4 regions of the Faecalicatena contorta genome follow, and region 1 is predicted to be linked to each of the others. Evidence: predicted binding sites of a transcription regulator. Region 1 holds the regulator's gene; each other region holds the start of a gene.
What was found. The regulator Rex, encoded in region 1, represses fermentation and respiration genes when NADH is low (regulators of the CRP and FNR family bind a similar motif). The targets are predictions, from matches to a motif close to ATTGTTAANTANTTAACAAT.

Region 2: hypB (hydrogenase nickel incorporation protein HypB) is a predicted target of Rex. The motif match lies at 2,427-2,446, and genes of this name have one in related genera.
Region 3: MWG26_RS03045 (oxidoreductase) is a predicted target of Rex. The motif match lies at 2,270-2,289, and genes of this name have one in related genera.
Region 4: MWG26_RS13005 (complex I 24 kDa subunit family protein) is a predicted target of Rex. The motif match lies at 1,939-1,958, and genes of this name have one in related genera.

What each region holds. Positions count from the first base shown of each region.
Region 1 covers NZ_BQNQ01000001.1:2,612,932-2,617,473, reverse strand. The annotation lists gene abc-f (ribosomal protection-like ABC-F family protein) at 1-1,440, opposite strand, end outside; gene MWG26_RS11680 (redox-sensing transcriptional repressor Rex) at 1,693-2,337, shown strand; gene MWG26_RS11675 (NAD(P)H-hydrate dehydratase) at 2,531-4,036, shown strand; gene alr (alanine racemase) at 4,033-4,542, shown strand, end outside.
Region 2 covers NZ_BQNQ01000001.1:4,040,480-4,045,021, reverse strand. The annotation lists gene MWG26_RS18030 (uroporphyrinogen decarboxylase family protein) at 1-74, shown strand, start outside; gene MWG26_RS18025 (hypothetical protein) at 192-923, opposite strand; gene MWG26_RS18020 (ABC transporter ATP-binding protein) at 925-1,785, opposite strand; gene MWG26_RS18015 (GntR family transcriptional regulator) at 1,766-2,149, opposite strand; gene hypB (hydrogenase nickel incorporation protein HypB) at 2,485-3,165, shown strand; gene MWG26_RS18005 (FAD-dependent oxidoreductase) at 3,168-4,542, shown strand, end outside.
Region 3 covers NZ_BQNQ01000001.1:679,930-684,471, reverse strand. The annotation lists gene MWG26_RS03045 (oxidoreductase) at 192-2,240, opposite strand; gene MWG26_RS03040 (TetR/AcrR family transcriptional regulator) at 2,459-3,055, shown strand; tRNA gene MWG26_RS03035 (tRNA-Glu) at 3,161-3,232, opposite strand; gene MWG26_RS03030 (diacylglycerol/lipid kinase family protein) at 3,395-4,336, opposite strand.
Region 4 covers NZ_BQNQ01000001.1:2,918,620-2,923,161, forward strand. The annotation lists gene nuoF (NADH-quinone oxidoreductase subunit NuoF) at 1-1,395, opposite strand, end outside; gene MWG26_RS13005 (complex I 24 kDa subunit family protein) at 1,400-1,873, opposite strand; gene MWG26_RS13010 (GntR family transcriptional regulator) at 3,364-3,741, shown strand; gene MWG26_RS13015 (ATP-binding cassette domain-containing protein) at 3,734-4,542, shown strand, end outside.

The DNA of each region.
Region 1 (4,542 bases):
TTTTGAGGTGATATCCAAATGGTTTGTGGGCTCATCGAGGATTAGGAAATTGGCCTCAGAAAGCATCAATTTTGCCAGCGATACGCGACCCTTCTCGCCGCCGCTCAGGTCCCCGATCAGTTTGTACACGTCATCACCGGTAAACTGGAATGCGGCGAGCGTATTTCTGATCTGCGTATTATTTAGGGTTGGATAGTCATCCGAAATCTCGTCAAATATATTTTTTTGGTCATGCAGCACATGGTGTTCCTGATCGTAATAACCGATTCTCACCTTAGATCCCAGGGTAAAGGAGCCCGTATCCGGGGGAACCACTTGATTGATAATCTTAAGCAGCGTGGTTTTCCCGGTGCCGTTGTCACCGATTACAGCCACATGTTCGCCGCGTCTGATATCAAAGCTGATATCCGTAAATAAGGTTTGACTGTCAAAACTCTTAGACAGCCCCTCCACTGAAAGCACGTCGTTGCCGCTCAGGCAAGAGGGTTCCAGAGAAAAATGAATCTCCTTCGCCGCCTCCTGGGGCTTATCGACCAGCGTCATCTTATCTAGCAGTTTTTCACGGCTTTCCGCGCGCTTGATAGACTTCTCACGGTTGAATGAACGGAGTTTTTCAATGACGGCCTCCTGATGCTTGATTTCCCTCTGCTGGTTCAGATATTCTTTCATCATGGCGTCCCGGATCTGTTGCTTTTTGTCCGCATAGGCCTTGTAGTTGCCGGCGTACATCCGGACAGTCCCATGTTCGATCTCCACCACTTTTGTAACCACCCTGTTTAAGAAGAAACGGTCGTGGGAGACGATAAATACAGCGCCCGGGTAGTTCAGCAGATAGGTCTCCAGCCAGGTGATGGAGTTCAAATCCAGATGGTTTGTTGGCTCATCCAGAAGCAGAATATCGGGTTTTGTGAGGAGCAATTTTCCCAGGGAAACTCTTGTTTTCTGGCCTCCGGAGAGGGTGTCCGTTTTTTTGTCAAAATCCTCCTCCTGGAAACCAAGTCCTTTGAGGACGCCTGTCAGCTCGCTTTCGTAAGCATAACCATTCTGTGCCTCAAACGATGACATCATGCGGTGATAGGTATCGAGCCTGCTCTGAAGGGCTTCACCGCTCAGAGACTTCAGTTCCTTTTCAATAGCACGGATTTGATTTTCCAACTCGATAATATCAGCCTTTGCTGTCTTTACTTCCTCATATATGGAGCGGCCGCCCTCGAGTTTCTGCTGCTGTGCAAGATATCCGAGAGTTTTCCCTTTTGTAACTACAATTTCACCGCTGTCGACTGGCTCTTCCTTTACGATCATCTTTAGAATGGTGGATTTTCCAGCCCCGTTTACTCCGACCAGAGCCGCTTTTTCCCTGTCTTCTATATGAAAAGAGCCGTCTCTGACAATGACCTGTCCACCGAAAGCTTTATTGAGATTATGGCATGCAAGTATCATAAGAAACCTCCTGTTGTCTTCTGTATCGGGCCTCCCAGTTGTACTTCAGCCGCCGAACCCCGCTTGTTGTCTTAAAAAATAAGCATTAATTTTCAGCTATGCTGAAAACCTGTCCGCGGGGCATGAGCTGCGGGATGCCTTTGAGTATACTTATTTCATTATAACGAAAATAGTTTAAAATACAACTAAAATTTGACTTTGCCCGTACAATTCTATATAATATGAAATAGATTAAGTTTGGAGGGGATAGCTGTGGAAGATAGAGAGATATCACGTGCGGTAATTGGACGGCTGCCCAGATATTACAGATATTTGGGAGAATTACTGGATGCAGGAGTAGAACGGATTTCATCAAATGACCTGAGCAAGAAGATGAGCGTCACTGCATCTCAGATTCGCCAGGATTTAAACAACTTCGGTGGCTTCGGCCAGCAGGGATATGGATACAATGTTAAGTATCTCTATACAGAGATCGGAAAGATTCTGGGACTGAACAGAAAACATAACGTAATCATAATAGGAGCGGGTAACCTGGGGCAGGCGCTTGCCAATTACGCGGCCTTTGAAAAGAGCGGTTTTATACTGCAGGGTATTTTTGATGTGAATCCAAGACTGGAAGGGGTAACAATACGAGGAATCCCGATCCGTATGATGGACGACCTGAGAGAATTTGTTGAAAATACGGACATAGAGATTGCCGCACTGACGATTCCAAAGTCAAAAGCGGTGGAAGTAGCCGATATGCTTGTTGAGAATGGTATCAAGGGCATATGGAATTTTGCGCACACTGATCTGCACCTGCCGGATGATGTGATCGTAGAAAGTGTACATTTGTCTGATAGTTTGATGAAACTGTCCTATAATATCAGCCGTTACAATGAAGAACATGATAATTGATTAATAATATAAAACGTGTAACAAAGGTGCTGCGCCTTCGTTGCACGTTATTTCGCTTATTAGGAAACGTGCGCCTATCAGATACAATCCCATTGGGGATACGCACAGTGGTATTAGAGGCAGATGCCAGTGCGGCCGCTGCGGACGCGGGTTTCACAAGCGAAACTCTATAAAAATAAAGGAGAGTGAGTATATGAGATATCTGCCTACCGGTGAATGGATGCAGAAAGCTGACAATTACACGATCCATGAGATCGGGATTCCCTCTATGGTGCTTATGGAGCGGGCTGCTCTGGCGGCAGTGGCCGTCATGGAGCAGGAAAAGATCAATACACACAGAACGCTGGTGGTCTGCGGCTCCGGCAACAACGGCGGCGACGGCTTTGCAGTTGCGCGCCTGTTAAAAGAAAAAGGCTGTGATGTTGAGGCCGCTTTCATCGGAAACGAAGAATCCAGGTCTCCTGACTGCATGCAGCAAATGAAAATCGCTGAAAATTGCGGTGTTCCTGTAGTAACAACAATCAGCAGGAAGGAATATACTGTTATAGTGGATGCCGTTTTCGGCGTGGGCCTGAACCGGGAAGTCTCGGGAGCATACGCGGCAAATATTAAAAAGATGAATGCGCTGCCGGGGCAGAAGGTTGCCATAGATATCCCTTCCGGCATCTGCTCAGCCACAGGAAAGGTACTAGGGACGGCATTTTCAGCCGATCTGACGGTTACTTTTGAGTGCGAAAAGCTGGGCTGTGTTTTACATCCAGGCTGCCAATATGCCGGAAAAACTGTTGCCGTATCCATCGGAATCAGCCGGAAGCTTTTTGAAAAAGAACCGGGTGTCTGCTACACATTTGAAAAATCGGACCTGCCGGAGCTGATCCCGCCCCGAAGGCCCAATTCACATAAAGGAACCTATGGGAAGATCCTGATGATTACCGGAAGCCGCGGTATGTCGGGCGCCGCATATCTGAGTGCGAAGGCCGCGTATAGATGCGGCGCGGGTCTGGTCCGGATTTATACACATGAAGATAACCGGGTGATATTGCAGCAGCTTTTACCGGAAGCGATTGTCAGCACTTATACTGAATATGAGGAAGAAGCCATTCGTGATCTCCTCGCATGGGCGGATGTGGTCTGCATTGGCTGCGGGCTGGGACAGAGCCGTGTTACGGAGAGTATCTTAACTCAGGTCGTGAAAGAGGTTCAGATTCCCTGCGTGATAGATGCAGATGGACTGAATATACTGGGGTGCCATCCGGAATTGCTTGAAGAGCGGGAGCGGCCCATTGTCCTGACCCCGCACTTGAAAGAAATGTCCGGCCTGCTGGGCTGTTCTGTTACAGAGCTGCAGGAAAAGCGTTTCGAGATGACCAGGTCTTTTACAGACAGAGCTGGTGTTGTTTGCGTCTTAAAGGATGCACGTACAATTGCGGCCAAGTGGGATCGTCAGATATTCGTCAATACTGCAGGAAACAGTTCCATGGCAAAGGCCGGGGCCGGAGACGTGCTCGCGGGAGTCATTGCAGGGCTGATGGCGCAGGGACTGAAGCCTTATGAGGCGGCTGTCTGCGGAGTATACCTGCACGCCTGCGCAGGAGACGAGGCCAAAGCCGCCAGGGGTTCCTACAGTGTGCTGGCAGAAGATTTAACGGCGGGAATCGGGGACTGCCTAAAAAGAACAGAGGAGAGTATGGAGCAATGAAACAGTTTAACAGGGTATTTGCCAGGGTAGACCTGGATGCCGTATCATATAATATGGAACAGATGAGGCGGCGGATTGGGGAAGGGGCGCAGATCATCGCCGTGATAAAGATGGATGGGTACGGCCATGGCGCCGTGCCGATTGCGGAAATGTTTGAAGAAAAGGATTACATATGGGGCTACGCCACCGCAAGCCTGGAGGAGGCTGCAGCTCTCCGGAAGGAAGGGATTAAAAAACCAATTCTCGTACTCGGCTGTATTTTCCCGGAGCAGTATGAGGAGATGATTCTTAAGGATATCCGTGCTACTGTTTATATGAAGGAGATGGCGGAAGGCATGTCAAAAGCCGCGGCAAAGCTCGGCAGAACAGCACATATACATATTAAAGTTGATACAGGGATGGGAAGGCTTGGATTCTTGCCCGGCCCGGAGAGTGTAAAGGCCATCCGGGAGATCGGCAGGCTGCCTAATATAGGGATCGAGGGAATGTATACGCATTTTGCCAAA
Region 2 (4,542 bases), 1.4 Mb from region 1:
AATACCCTGCAAATGCCGATTTTGCAAGGGCGCACAGAATGGTAGAAATTGCAAAGGACTATGGAAGATACTAGAATAAGGTCTGGGAGAGTGGCATATAAAACAGCCGTTATGGATTCGTCCATAGCGGCTGTCTAAGCAGTCATGGGCTATATTATTCCCCAATTACTGCATGTTGCATGAGAGGATGCTTATGCTTTAAGCTCTGTTCTGCGTATGACACAGTATGAACAGAGGTTTAAAATACACGCTGCCAGTACAAAGATAAATACAGGATACATAAAGTTTATTGTACCGTCGGTCATGAATCCAAAAGCCTTTAAGCCAAATGCGGCAATCCTGTCAGTTAAATCTTTTGGAAGTACAAATTTTATCAAAGCAGGTATGATTAAAATAATTGTGAGGCCGAGGGTAATCCCAGCATATACTGATATTTTTTTACCGATCTTGTTTATAATAAGGATTACCAGGTAAAACAGACAGCAGATAAGCATATATACGAAAAACAGCCAAACCCAGCCCAAAAAGTATGAATGCCCGTATCCGTACAGTCCGCCAAATAATGAGTGATAATCATGAAACCAGTGATGAAGCGCATTTCCCAGGATTGTATCAACCAGCGACATGATTCCCGAGATAAAAGCGAACAGGGAAAACGTGGATAGAAATATATATTTTCTGGTAAATCCATTCTGTATCAGCATTTTAAAATCTTCTTTAAACCCCAGGATCCCTAAGATACCCACATAGATAAAAGAATTAAACTCTAAGCCGTTCGTACCAATTTTGCCGCTGCTTCCGTTTGTAATATAAGAAAGGACAAAAACGGCCGCGACAACTGCATATTCAATTGCGTAGAAGATCCAAATATATTTAAACGATGTCATACATTCATAACGGATAACAGTGCCTAATTTTTTCATATCATCGGCCCCCTTTCTCTGTTAACTTTACGAATAGTTTTTGCAGGTTCATATTAGATATCTGTAAGTGACTGTTTTTAGGAAGCTGTTCTTTTTCGCCCAGTATATAAGCGAGTTTCAAATTACCAAGTTCATCGTATCCTATCACGTTTTTGTCTTTACAGTAGTCATCGACTTCACCGGCGAGGCCGGAAATACAGTACCCTTTATTCATCAGAGTTTCAACGGTTTCCTGCAGAAGCACTCTGCCCTTGTCGATTAGTACCACTTCTTCGATGATGTTTGCCACCTCTTCTATAAGATGGGTAGCTATAATAATCGTTCTCTGATAGTTTTCATAATCCTGCAGTAATAATTCATAAAACAACTCCCGGTGATTCGCGTCCAGACCCAGCACAGGCTCATCAAAAACCACATAAGGTACATGGAGGGAAAGGGCAATCGTAAGTTTAAAGATGGACTGATAACCTTTCGACAGTGCTTTGTATCTTTTATTAATATCAAGACCAAACTTTTCGGCAATCTGACGTGCCTGATCCAGGTCAAAACTATCATAAAAACGGTCTATCCACTTAAAATGTTCTATTACTTTCAGGCTGGTGTCGTATAAGTCCATCTCACTCATACAAAAAATCTTTTCGTGAACTTCCATGTTTTCTTTTGCACGGAGACCGTCAATCAGAATTTCCCCCTCATCAGCGAAGATGCGGTTGGAAATAATGTTAATTAATGTGGATTTGCCGGCTCCGTTTCTTCCTAAAAATCCGTAAATTTTACCATATTCAAAGGACAAAGAAACCCGATCCAGTGCGTTGACATTGTTGTATCGTTTTACGACATCCTTAATTTGAATTGCATTCATTCTCATACCCCTTTTCTACCAATGTGATAATTTCTTCTTTTGACATCTGCAGTTTGACAGCCTCGTTAATTAATGCCTCAATATACTGCGTGTAAAATTGATCCTGCCTTTTTCTGCGGATGTTTTTAACTGCGCCTGCTTTTACATACATTCCAAGACCTCTCCTTTTATAAATAATCTCTTCGTCTACCAGCATGTTCATTCCTTTGAGAACCGTATGTGGATTAATGTTCAAAAGTGCCGAGATTTCATTGGTTGAAGGAATCTTTGTTTCCTCTGGGAACACGCCTGTAAATATGGAATCTTCTAACTGTTCTGCAATTTGAACAAATATGGGTTTATCTATATTTGGATTTATGTTCAATAATATCACCACCTTATTAGTTAGTTACTTGAGTAACAAACTACCTTGCATCTTTAATATATACTAATAAGCAATTTCTGTCAATAGATTTTAAAAAAACTGAAAATACAAAAAGTACAGAGTAACTGCGAGTACAAAGGATAAAAAAAAGTGGCTGTGGTCATACCAGATTCCAAAGGCGTGAACCTAGGTGAATGTGCACTAAAATGAATGGGAATATGTTGCTTATTGCACAAAAATAAAGGGTATAATTGACATGTATTATATGGGATGATACAATGTTAAAAAGATAACAAATTGTGGTACAACCAATTATGAACGAAGGAGAGAAGAGAATGGGAGATTTCAGGGTTCTGGAAATTAAGCAGAGTGTTTTTGCGGATAATGAGAAACGGGCAACCCAATTGAGGAAAGAACTGAAGGAAAAAAAGGTGTTTTTGCTAAACCTGATGTCTTCACCGGGGTCCGGTAAGACGACTACACTTAGCAGGACGATTGAACAGCTGAAAAACGAATTAAAGATCGGAGTGATGGAGGCGGATATTGATTCTGATGTAGATGCAGAAACGATTTCTGAGCTTGGGGTTAAAGCAATCCAGCTCCATACAGGGGGGATGTGCCATCTGGATGCAGATATGACCCGACAGGGGCTGGAGGGCCTTGAGTGCGGCGAATTGGACCTTGTTGTACTTGAGAATGTGGGGAATCTTGTCTGTCCGGCAGAATTTGATACCGGAGCGGTGAAGAATGCCATGATTCTAAGCGTACCTGAGGGAGACGACAAACCGTTGAAATATCCGCTGATGTTTTCTATCTGCGACGTCGTTCTGATCAACAAGATAGATGTGCTTCCCTATTTTGATTTTGATATGGAACAATGCAGAAAGAACATTTTAAAGAGAAACCCGAATGCAATCATTATACCAATTTGTGCCCGCACCGGGGAGGGAACAGAGGCGTGGGCCGATTGGCTCAGGGAAGAAGTAAAGGCATGGCAGAAGGCGGAAAGGAGTTAGCAATGGCGGAAGAGAGAGCATTGATCTTAAAATTAGGTCAGAAGATAACGGACAGGATCGGCCACAAAGTGACCGTGGATGATCCAGAATACTGGGGGCTCGCCTGTGTTGTAACGGATGAGATGGCGGAAGTGGCTCTGGCGATGAAGGTAAGAAAGCCGGCCAGTGCACAGGAGATTGCGAAGAAATGCGGTAAACCGCTAAAGCGGACGGAAGAATTGCTGCAGGAGATGAGCGTGATCGGTCTGCTGGAGTATAACTGGGAAAATGCGGACCGCCATAAACAATACATACTGCCGATGTTCGTGCCTGGCTGTGCGGAATTCATGAACATGAATCTGGAGCAGGTGGAGAAACATCATGAGGTCGCCAGATTTTTTGAGCAGATGAGCCGGCTGCCGCTGGAAAAGGTAACCCCTATGGTGCCCCCGGGAGGCGCCGGAATTGGGATGCACGTCATTCCGGTTGAAAAGGCCATACCAACGGAACAGAAGTCCGTCAGTGTCGAACATATTTCCCACTGGGTACAGAAGTATAAAGGGAAATATGCGGTGGGCGCCTGTTCCTGCCGCCGTTCCCGCAGAATTCAGGGAGAAGGCTGCGGACACCTGGAGGATGATATGTGCATTGGGGTCGGAGATATGGCCGATTACATTGTAGAGACAGGGAAGGGCCGCTATATTGACGAAGCAGAGGTCATGGAGATTCTGCAGAGGGCGGAGGACAATGGCCTGGTGCACCAGATTACTAATATCGATGGGGAAGATAAGATCTTTGCAATCTGTAACTGCTGTGTCTGTTCCTGCTATGCGCTGCGTACCTCTCAGCTGTTTAACACGCCGAATATGTCCCGCTCCGCTTATATTGCCAGGGTGAATACCGAAAACTGTGTGGCATGCGGCCAGTGTGTGGAATATTGCCCGTCCGGTGCAGCCAGGCTGGGGCAGAAACTCTGTACAAAGAGCGGGCCGGTATCCTATCCGATGCAGGAACTGCCGGATGCGGTGAAGTGGGGGCCGGAGAAATGGAATGAAAATTACAGAGATGATAATCAGATGAACTGCTATGATACGGGGACAGCGCCGTGCAAGACGAACTGTCCGGCGCATATTGCCGTGCAGGGTTATATTAATATGGCTTCCCAGGGAAGGTATCTGGATGCACTTAAGCTGATTAAGAAAGAAAATCCATTCCCAGCAGTATGCGGAAGTATCTGCAACCGCCGCTGTGAAGATGCTTGCACCCGCGGGGAGATCGACCAGGCGGTGGCAATCGATGAGGTCAAGAAGTTTATTGCCATGCAGGAACTGAATGCAGAGTCCCGTTATATTCCGCCGATGGTCAATCAGATCGGGAAGCCATACCCGCAGAAGATCG
Region 3 (4,542 bases), 1.9 Mb from region 1:
GCTGCTAAGCTCGCTTCATGCATACCAGACACATAGATGCTTCCGTCTGTCCCCGTCCCGTTTGGCCCCTGGCTGGCTCATCCTGTCAGAAGGAATTATGACCGTCTCCGACGGTATCTTAGGCCGGGTGTGGCGGATGTAGAATGACTGTGCAGTAGTGTTTATGCGGTTTTATATCTTTATTGACAGGTTTATATTGTCATTGCGGACTCGTAGGCTGCCCATATTGCGTCCATTACGTTGGTGGGCTGCTTGGCGTCTCCTATTAGGTGGACATTGTCTGTTTTGATTCTTTCATATAGGTTCTGATCCGGGGTATAACCGACGGATACTACTATGTGGTCGGCTGGGATTTCGTGTTTTACTTTCATTCCCTGCGGGCCGAGGGCGAACATGCGCTTTGCACGATTTGCAGAGTTCGGATAGTTCTTTTCTGTTTCACATACAACTGCAATACCTTCTTTGTAGCTCTCGACTACTGCGTTTTTGATTACTTTGACTTTGTAGTAGTCAAGCAGTTCCATTAACATGTTGTAGTTTGCCGCGGCAAGGCCGAAGGCGTTCAGGATGGTGTCGGCCATTTCTACTATGGTTACTTTTTTGCCTTCCCTGCCTAACATGTAGGCTATCTCGCATCCTGTCAGACCGCCTCCTACGATTAGAACGTTGTCGCCTTTTATGTCTGAGCTTCTGAGGGTTTCTATGGCATATGTGACGTTTTCGGCATCGAATCCCGGTGTGTCCAGTTTCCTTTCATTGGCTCCTGTTGCTACGAATATCTCGTCGTATCCTGCGGTCATTTCTGCTGTTGCTTCTGTATTCATATGTACATTAACTGGAAGGTCGCTCATTTGTTTTTTGTACCATTTCAGGAGATTTTTGTCATCGTCTTTAAAATCGGGAGTTGCTGCGGCTACAAAGACGCCGCCGAGTTCTCCTGTTTTTTCAAACAGATCTACTTCATGGCCGCGCAGTGCGCAGACTCGCGCTGCCTCCATGCCGCCCAGGCCGCCTCCGATTACCATGACTTTTTTCTTTGTCTCTGCCGGTTTTAATTCGTAGCTCTTTTCTCTTCCGCAGGCCGGGTTAACAGCACAGCTGATGTCTTTGCCCTGGAAGATTCTTCCCAGGCACCCCTGATGGCAGGATATACATGGGCGTACGTCATCCAGGCGCTCTTCATAGAACTTGCGGCCCAGCTCCGGGTCTGCCAGAAGCGGACGGCCCATACCCATGATGTCGATCCGACCCTCAGATATTGCTTTTTCGGCAAGTTCAGGATCATCAAAACGTCCTGCGCATACGACTGGTATATGGACTGCTTTTTTAACTGCCGCCACATCCTTTAGGTTACAGGCTTTTGGCATATACACCGGCGGATGCGGCCAAAACCAGGAATCATAGCTTCCGTTGTCGCAGTTGAGCATATCGTAACCATATTCCTCCAGCATTTTTGCAACTGTAACGCCTTCCTCCAGATCCCGGCCCATTTCTTCGAATTCTTCCCCCGGAAGTGCTCCCCGGTTGTAGTCCTTCACATAGCTGCGCACGCTGTAGCGCACGGATACAGGAAAATCTTTTCCGCACTTTTCTTTGATGGCCTCCACGATCTCTTTTGGGAATCTTAAACGGTTTTCCAGGCATCCGCCATACTCATCCGTACGCTTGTTGTAGAATCCGATTGCAAATTGATCCAGCAGATAGCCTTCATGGACAGCGTGGATTTCAACACCATCGCAGCCTGCCTGTTTCACCAGATACGCTGCCTGCGCAAAATTTTCTACGTATTTGTGAATCTCCTCTTTGGAGATTCCCCTGTTCTTTATGGTTGGATCCCATACATTCTGAATCGGCGCCGGCGCCGGAAGCATCTTCCAGTCCGTCTCGCTCTCAATATGCCCTGCTCTCCCCGTCATGGCCGTCAGCTGGACAAATACCTTGGAACCATACTTATGGACTCCGTCCGCCAGATATTTCATCGCAGGTACATATTCATCCGGAAAATTAACCGGGTTTTTTACCGGAATCGGTATAATCGGAACTAAACCCGTCACGATCAGTCCCGTGCCGCCTTTGGCACGTTCAATATAATAATCCGCGCCGTCCTTTGTATACGCTCCGGTCTTCTGATTCATCAGACGTGGTGAAAATACACCCATCGGCATCATGGCAATACGGTTTGGCACCTCTGTGTTTCCTACTTTAATCGGCGAAAATAAATGTTTGTACTTTGTAGACATAGACAACTCCTTTCAGCTTTTCAACAAGTTCTGTTAAAATTATAACACTTTATTTAATACAAATCTATTGACACAGAATACAATTCGCCGAATGATATTTTGTTAATTTTGACTATAATCGTACTACCGCCTTGTCAAAAAGGGAATACTCGTGTTATCCTAACAAAAGGGTTACACAACATAGACACGGCATGTATCATACCGAATTAGGGGGATTTATGAAGCCACAGACTAATCGCCAGAAACAGGCAATTGCAACAAAACATAAGATTTTCTCTTGTGCAGTATCTCTATTCGCAGAGAAGTCTTATGAAAACGTAACGGTCCAGGATATCTGTGATAAGGCAGAGGTATCCGTAGGCGCCTTTTATCATCATTTTAAAAGCAAGGAAAATATATTGGACGAGGGGTACCGTCTGTTTGACCAGCAGTCCGAAGAAGCCTGGAAGAACGGACACCCCGATTCTCCGCTGGAGGCCATCCATTTTCTTATCTCAGGGCAGGCCCGCTCGATGGAAGATATGGGTGCCATGGCCGCGCTCCAGTATTTTAAACATCAGCTGTCCAGCAAGGAAAAATATATCCTCAACAAGGACCGATTCTTTTATCAGACGATCTATCACGCCGTGCTGGAAGAGACTTCCGCCGGCACCCTTCTGGGAGATCCGGCCGCAATCACAGAAGACATCCTGGGAATTACCAGGGGAATGATCTATGACTGGTGTCTCCACGAGGGAGGATACGCCTTGTCTGAACGGACAAACCACGCACTGGATATGATTCTCAGCTATTACCAAAAACAGGGGACTAACTAAGGGGGAGAGCTGTTCGCAGCTCTCCCCCTTTAGTTTAAAAATATCTTCTTAATTTATGAGTGTATAACAAAAAAATCCATAGAATATTCTATGGATTTTCACTAATGACTCCAAGGGGAATCGAACCCCTGATTCCAGCGTGAGAGGCTAGCGTCTTAACCGCTTGACCATGGAGCCATGTCCTATATTGCTTTCACAAGCGAGTTTTATTATACTACACCATTTTCAAATATGCAAGCACTTTTTTAAATCTTTTGTCGATTTGCAAATTCCGCCGCTTAAATTGGATTGTGGGATATGAAACATCAAGCCTGGCAGGCATATAGCCCGCCAGGCTCTCTATGACTCCCTGCTGCCCTCAATTCTTCCCTTTACGGAAAGATGTTCAATACTTCTCTCCGCCACCATAATCCGAAGCCCCTGCTTCTTATTTCTAATCACTACATCATCATGTTCCCCGCCAAACTCTCCGTCCAATGTCCATGGAATCTCTTCCACGGATTCAAAACGAATATGTCCTGTGCGGAAGGAATACATATGCTTCGAATCAATCTGCTTGATTACTAGGGAAGCAATAATTTCGTTTAGCTCTATGGGGTTCTTTGGGGTCTTAATCAGCGTTACCTCAAATTCACCGTCGTCAAACACTACATCTTTGCCGATAATGCCCTTAAATCCACCCACAGACCTGGAGTTAGTCACCATGCCGAATACGAATTCATCCTCTAGGACTTCCTCGTTATATGTCACTTTAATATGGTAAGAAGGGATATTAAAAATACGCTTCGTGCCCTCCAGCACATAGGCCAGATGCCCCAGCACATTCTTCATACTCTGCTTTGTCTCGTAGGATACATCTGTAAATAAACCAAACGCGGCAATATAGACAAAGATATCATCATTAAAAATCCCCACATCGCATGGAAACGGAACCCCGTTAGCTGCAATATCCGCCGCCTCCAGCATATCTTTTGAGATATGCAGGCTGTTGGCAAAATCATTCGTAGTCCCTGCCGGGATATAGCCGACCGGCACCTGCCTATCCCTTTTGGACATTCCCGTCACCACCTCATCCAGCGTGCCGTCACCACCGCTGCAGACAACCAGATCGTAATCGCCCTCATAGCTTATGGTCTTAGACAGTGCATCGTGATAGCGCTGCGTCGGATATACCGTCACCTCGTATCCCCCCTTAACAAAAATGTCCAGTACGTCGGAAAGTTTCGGTTTTAACAGCCCCGTTCCGGCATTTGGATTGTAAATAAACAGCATTTTTTTCATAATACAGATCTCCTCCATCCTATGCAAACAGCAGATCAGCCATGACGCTGACCACAATTATTACACCATATCCATTCATTATAAAAGAGGCTGCACAAAAGTACAACCTCTTTCCATATAGTTCTTTCTTCATAATTCTTTATCGTTATTATTCACGGCCCCGTGAATAGTAACTTTTATCTGCCGTTATTCTATTTTAAAATGCA
Region 4 (4,542 bases), 310 kb from region 1:
GTTATCCATTACAACCAGTCCTCCGGATCCAATCATTGCGCCCATCTTCTTCAAGGAATCGAAATCCAGATTAATATCCAGATGCGGCGTAATCAGACAGCCGCCGGAGGGACCGCCGATCTGTACGGCCTTAAATTCTCCGTCCCCCTTAATTCCGCCGCCGATGTCATAAATAACTTCGCGGAGGGTGGTTCCCATGGGAACCTCGATCAGACCTGTGTGCTTTACACTTCCAGTGAGAGCAAACGCCTTGGTTCCAGGACTGCTCTCCGGTCCGATGCTTTTAAACCATTCAGCGCCTTCGTTGATAATCATGGGAACATTTGCAAATGTTTCTACATTATTCAGTACGGTCGGTTTCGCAAACAGGCCCTGTTCTACCGTTCTTGGAGGCTTCACACGCGGCATGCCACGGTTCCCTTCTATTGAGGCTGTAAGAGCACTGCCCTCACCGCAGACGAAAGCTCCCGCTCCCCTGTTAATATGTAAACGGAAGGAAAAATCAGTACCCAGAATGTGATCTCCCAGCAGGCCGCATTCTTCTGCCTGTGCGATCGCCAGTTTCAGACGGCTGATCGCCAGCGGATATTCGGCACGCACATATATATAGCCTTCGGAAGCGCCAACAGCATAAGCAGCGATCATCATACCTTCAATCATCTTATGCGGGTCTCCCTCCATAATGCTTCGGTCCATAAATGCGCCCGGGTCTCCCTCGTCACCGTTACAGACAACATAACGTTCTTTTTCCTGCTGTTTAGCCACCTGTGACCATTTATAACCGGTCTGGAAGCCGCCGCCCCCGCGTCCGCGCAGATTAGATTCTGTAATTTCCTCAATTACTTCCTCCGGCTTCATATTGAACAGTGCCTTTTCAAGAGCCTGGTATCCGCCTGTGGAAATATACTCCTGGATATGCTCTGCATCAATATGTCCGCAATTTTTCAGCACATTTCTTGTCTGCTTTTTATAAAATGGAATCTCGTCCTGTTTCTGGTACTCAATGCCATCCTGTTTAAATAAAAGATGCCTGATGATCTCTCCTTTTTCAATCGTTCTGTGGAATATCTCATCGCAGTCATCCAGCTGTACCTTTGTATACAGAATTCCCTGGGGCTCTATCCTCATCAGAGGTCCCATCTCACAGAATCCATGGCATCCGCTTTTCTTAATGCCAAGTTCTCCATCCCCATGTGCGATCTCTTCCCCAAAATGCACTTCCACATCCGGATTTTCATCGACCAGCTCACACATTCTCCTGTAAATGTCACCGGAACCGCCTGCCAGACAGCCTGTCCCCGCACAAATCAGCACCCTGCATTTACTGTTTTCTATCTGTGCTTTCGAAGCTTCACGTACCAGCCCGAGAGCTTCTCTGTTCTCAATTCTCTCCATATCTCTAAGCTCCTCTCAACTCGCGAATTAATTCAGCTGCTGCATCCGGCGTCATTGCCGGATATACCTTATCATTCACTGTAAGCACCGGCGCCAGCCCGCAGGCCCCGAGACAGGAAACCGTTTCCAGAGTAAACAGCATATCATCTGTTGTTGCTTTTTCGCTGGAAAGGCCCAATTCGCTGTAGAGACGCTCCAGGATCGGAATCGATTTACGCACATGACAGGCTGTTCCATCACATACCTTGATGATGTATTTTCCTTTTGGCTCAAAAGAAAAATTCTCATAAAATGTTGCCACACTATAAGCCTTTGCCTCATTAATGCCTAGCTTCCCTGCCACATAGCTCAAAAGCTCAGGCGGCAGATAACGGTATTCCGTCTGAATGTCCTGAATAATAGGAATCAGTGATGCCTGTTCCGCCCCATGTGACGCTATGATTTCATCTGCCTTGTCATAGTAGGTCTGATCTAACATGAGATACCTCCTTAAACTGCGTTTATAAAGCTTTCAAATCCTTATAAACTGTACTTTTGTATGATATAGTTAAAATTTTATCAATCACTGTTTATTATATGGTAAATGTGGATTTTAGGCAATAGGAAAATACACTTTTTCTCAATAAAATCGGGATTTAGTGACGAGCTTTAGCCTTGGCGCGGATGGGGGCGCTCCATAAAGGGATAGCCGAAAACCTCCCGGAGAACATCCATGTCCTTTCAAAAATGCGACCACGGGCCTAAGAAATTCTAGGCGGGAAACAGCCCTGAAAATGGAGCACCACTGACACATCACGAGAAATCCGATGATTTCTCGCGCTGGGTCATCTGATTTTTGGATTTGGAATCCAAAAATCTCTCCATTTTCCGGGCTGTTTCCCACCAAGAATTTCTAAGGTCCGCTTTGAGCGTTTTTGAAAGGACATGGATGTTCTCCGGGAGGCTTTCGGCTATCCCTTCATGGAGCTGGCGCATCCAACCGGCAGGAAAAGGACTCGTTCCTAAGGTGGGGCCTCAAACGGGGGCAGCGTATGGTATTAAATTGGCGGGACTTCTATGTCCCCAGTAGGTGTACATAAGCGATGGGATACGGTTCCAGTATCAAAATAATTCAATACACATCTTGAAGATGAAAAGATACGCATAGCCAATCCACATCCGCTGCCCTGGTCCGGGATCCCACCCGGTTGGCGAGCTTTCCAGCCGATTGGATGAGCCAGCTTTATGACAGGGAGGCCGGGGAGGCGGATGGAATTGGCTATGCGTAACATGCATCTTGATTAAATGGATTTTAAGGCTTTTATGTATGGGAGCTTTGGGACTGTTTTTGAAGAAATCTATTTATTTAGTAACGATTATCGTGTGTAACTCCATATGTTTTTTTATTAATGAACCATACAATCTTTTAAATCCAGTATATTTACGGGTAACAAGGCGATCTAACACTTACACTTATATAAACGAATCACCAATTCTGTTCCATCCGTTGCTACCGTACGAGGGCCCCTCTGGGGAATGAGCTCTTAACTACCGTTTGGATGCAACAGCGAATGACGAGGTGAGTCCGGGAGCTGGCGGGGCAATGTCTGCTGGTGAAAAGTCCATAAAGCGAGCGATTAGAAGCTGTTGAAGAAAACGGAACGGGAAGGGAGGGCAGAATTTGCCTTACCAGGCAAATTCTGATGCCGCCTGCGGCGCGAATGCATCGGCATTCGGGCCAAATGCGGCATGTACCTCCCTTCCCGTTCCGTTTTCTTCTACAGCTTCTTCGCGAAGTGTCAGGACATTTCACCAGCAGACATTGCCCCGCCAGCTCCCGGACTCACCTCGTCATTCGCGTCCTCCGTCCGTCAACGAGGTCTAAAGCTCGTTAACTATATCCCGATTGACTTTATTGAGTTGATATGTTATATTAAGTGTATTAGTTGAATTAGTACACTTCACACACCAACCATACAGGAGGTTCGCATGATAAACATTGATTATCAAAGCAGGACGCCCATCTATGAGCAGATTGTCGAACGTTTCCAGATGCTCATTCTAAAAGGCGTATTAAAACCAGACGACCAGATGCCCTCCGTTCGCGCCCTTGCATTACAGCTGTCCATTAATCCGAATACGATCCAGAAGGCCTTTGCCCAGCTGGAACAGCAGGGATATATTTATCCGGTTAAGGGGCGGGGGAATTTTGTTTCCGGCAGCGGTCAGCTGGCAAAGCAGAAAAAGCTGGCATTTTTTGAAGACTTAAAAAAACTGATTTTCTATGGCATGGAGATGGGAGTCACCCGTGAAGAATGCAGTAAAATAATTGATCAGCTTTATCAAAAGGAGGTTCTGCATGATTGAATTAAAAAATATAGACAAAACATTTCAGAATATCCATGCAATAGATCATGTTACCGCATCGATCAGCGAGGGGATGATCTTTGGACTGGTGGGCAGTAATGGAGCAGGGAAAAGTACTCTTCTGCGCCTGATTTCGGGGATTCTGAAACCAGATGACGGGGCTCTTCTTGTGGACGGACAGCCCGCCTACGAGAATCGGGAGGCCAAAGAGAATATCTGCTTTCTCTCTGATTCTGCCTATTTTTTTCCCAATGCGACACCCGCGGTCATGCGGGATTACTACGCGATGGTCTATCCTCAGTTTGACAGCAAGGCATTTGACAGTCTCGCAGAAAAGCTGGACATCACACTTACCAGGAAACTGAATACATTTTCCAAGGGCATGAAAAAGCAGGTATCCCTGCTGCTCGGCCTATGCACTGGGACAAAATACCTGCTCTGTGATGAGACATTCGATGGACTGGATCCGGTCATGAGGCAGGCAGTAAAGAGCCTGTTTGCCGCAGAGCTGATGCAGCGGGATTTTACTCCGGTCATTGCCTCCCATAATCTCCGGGAGCTGGAGGATATCTGCGACAGCATCGGGCTGCTGCATAAGGGGAAGCTTCTGCTCACCCAGGATCTGGATCAGATGAAATACCATGTCCATAAGATCCAGTGCGTCCTTCCAGACGAAGCCAGGGAACAGCAGCTTCTTCAGGAACTGACGGTCCTGCAGTACGAGAAATCCGGTTCTCTGATGCTGATCACAGCAAGGGGAACAAAGGAAGCGCTTCTCAACTGTGTTAATTCGAAGGCTCC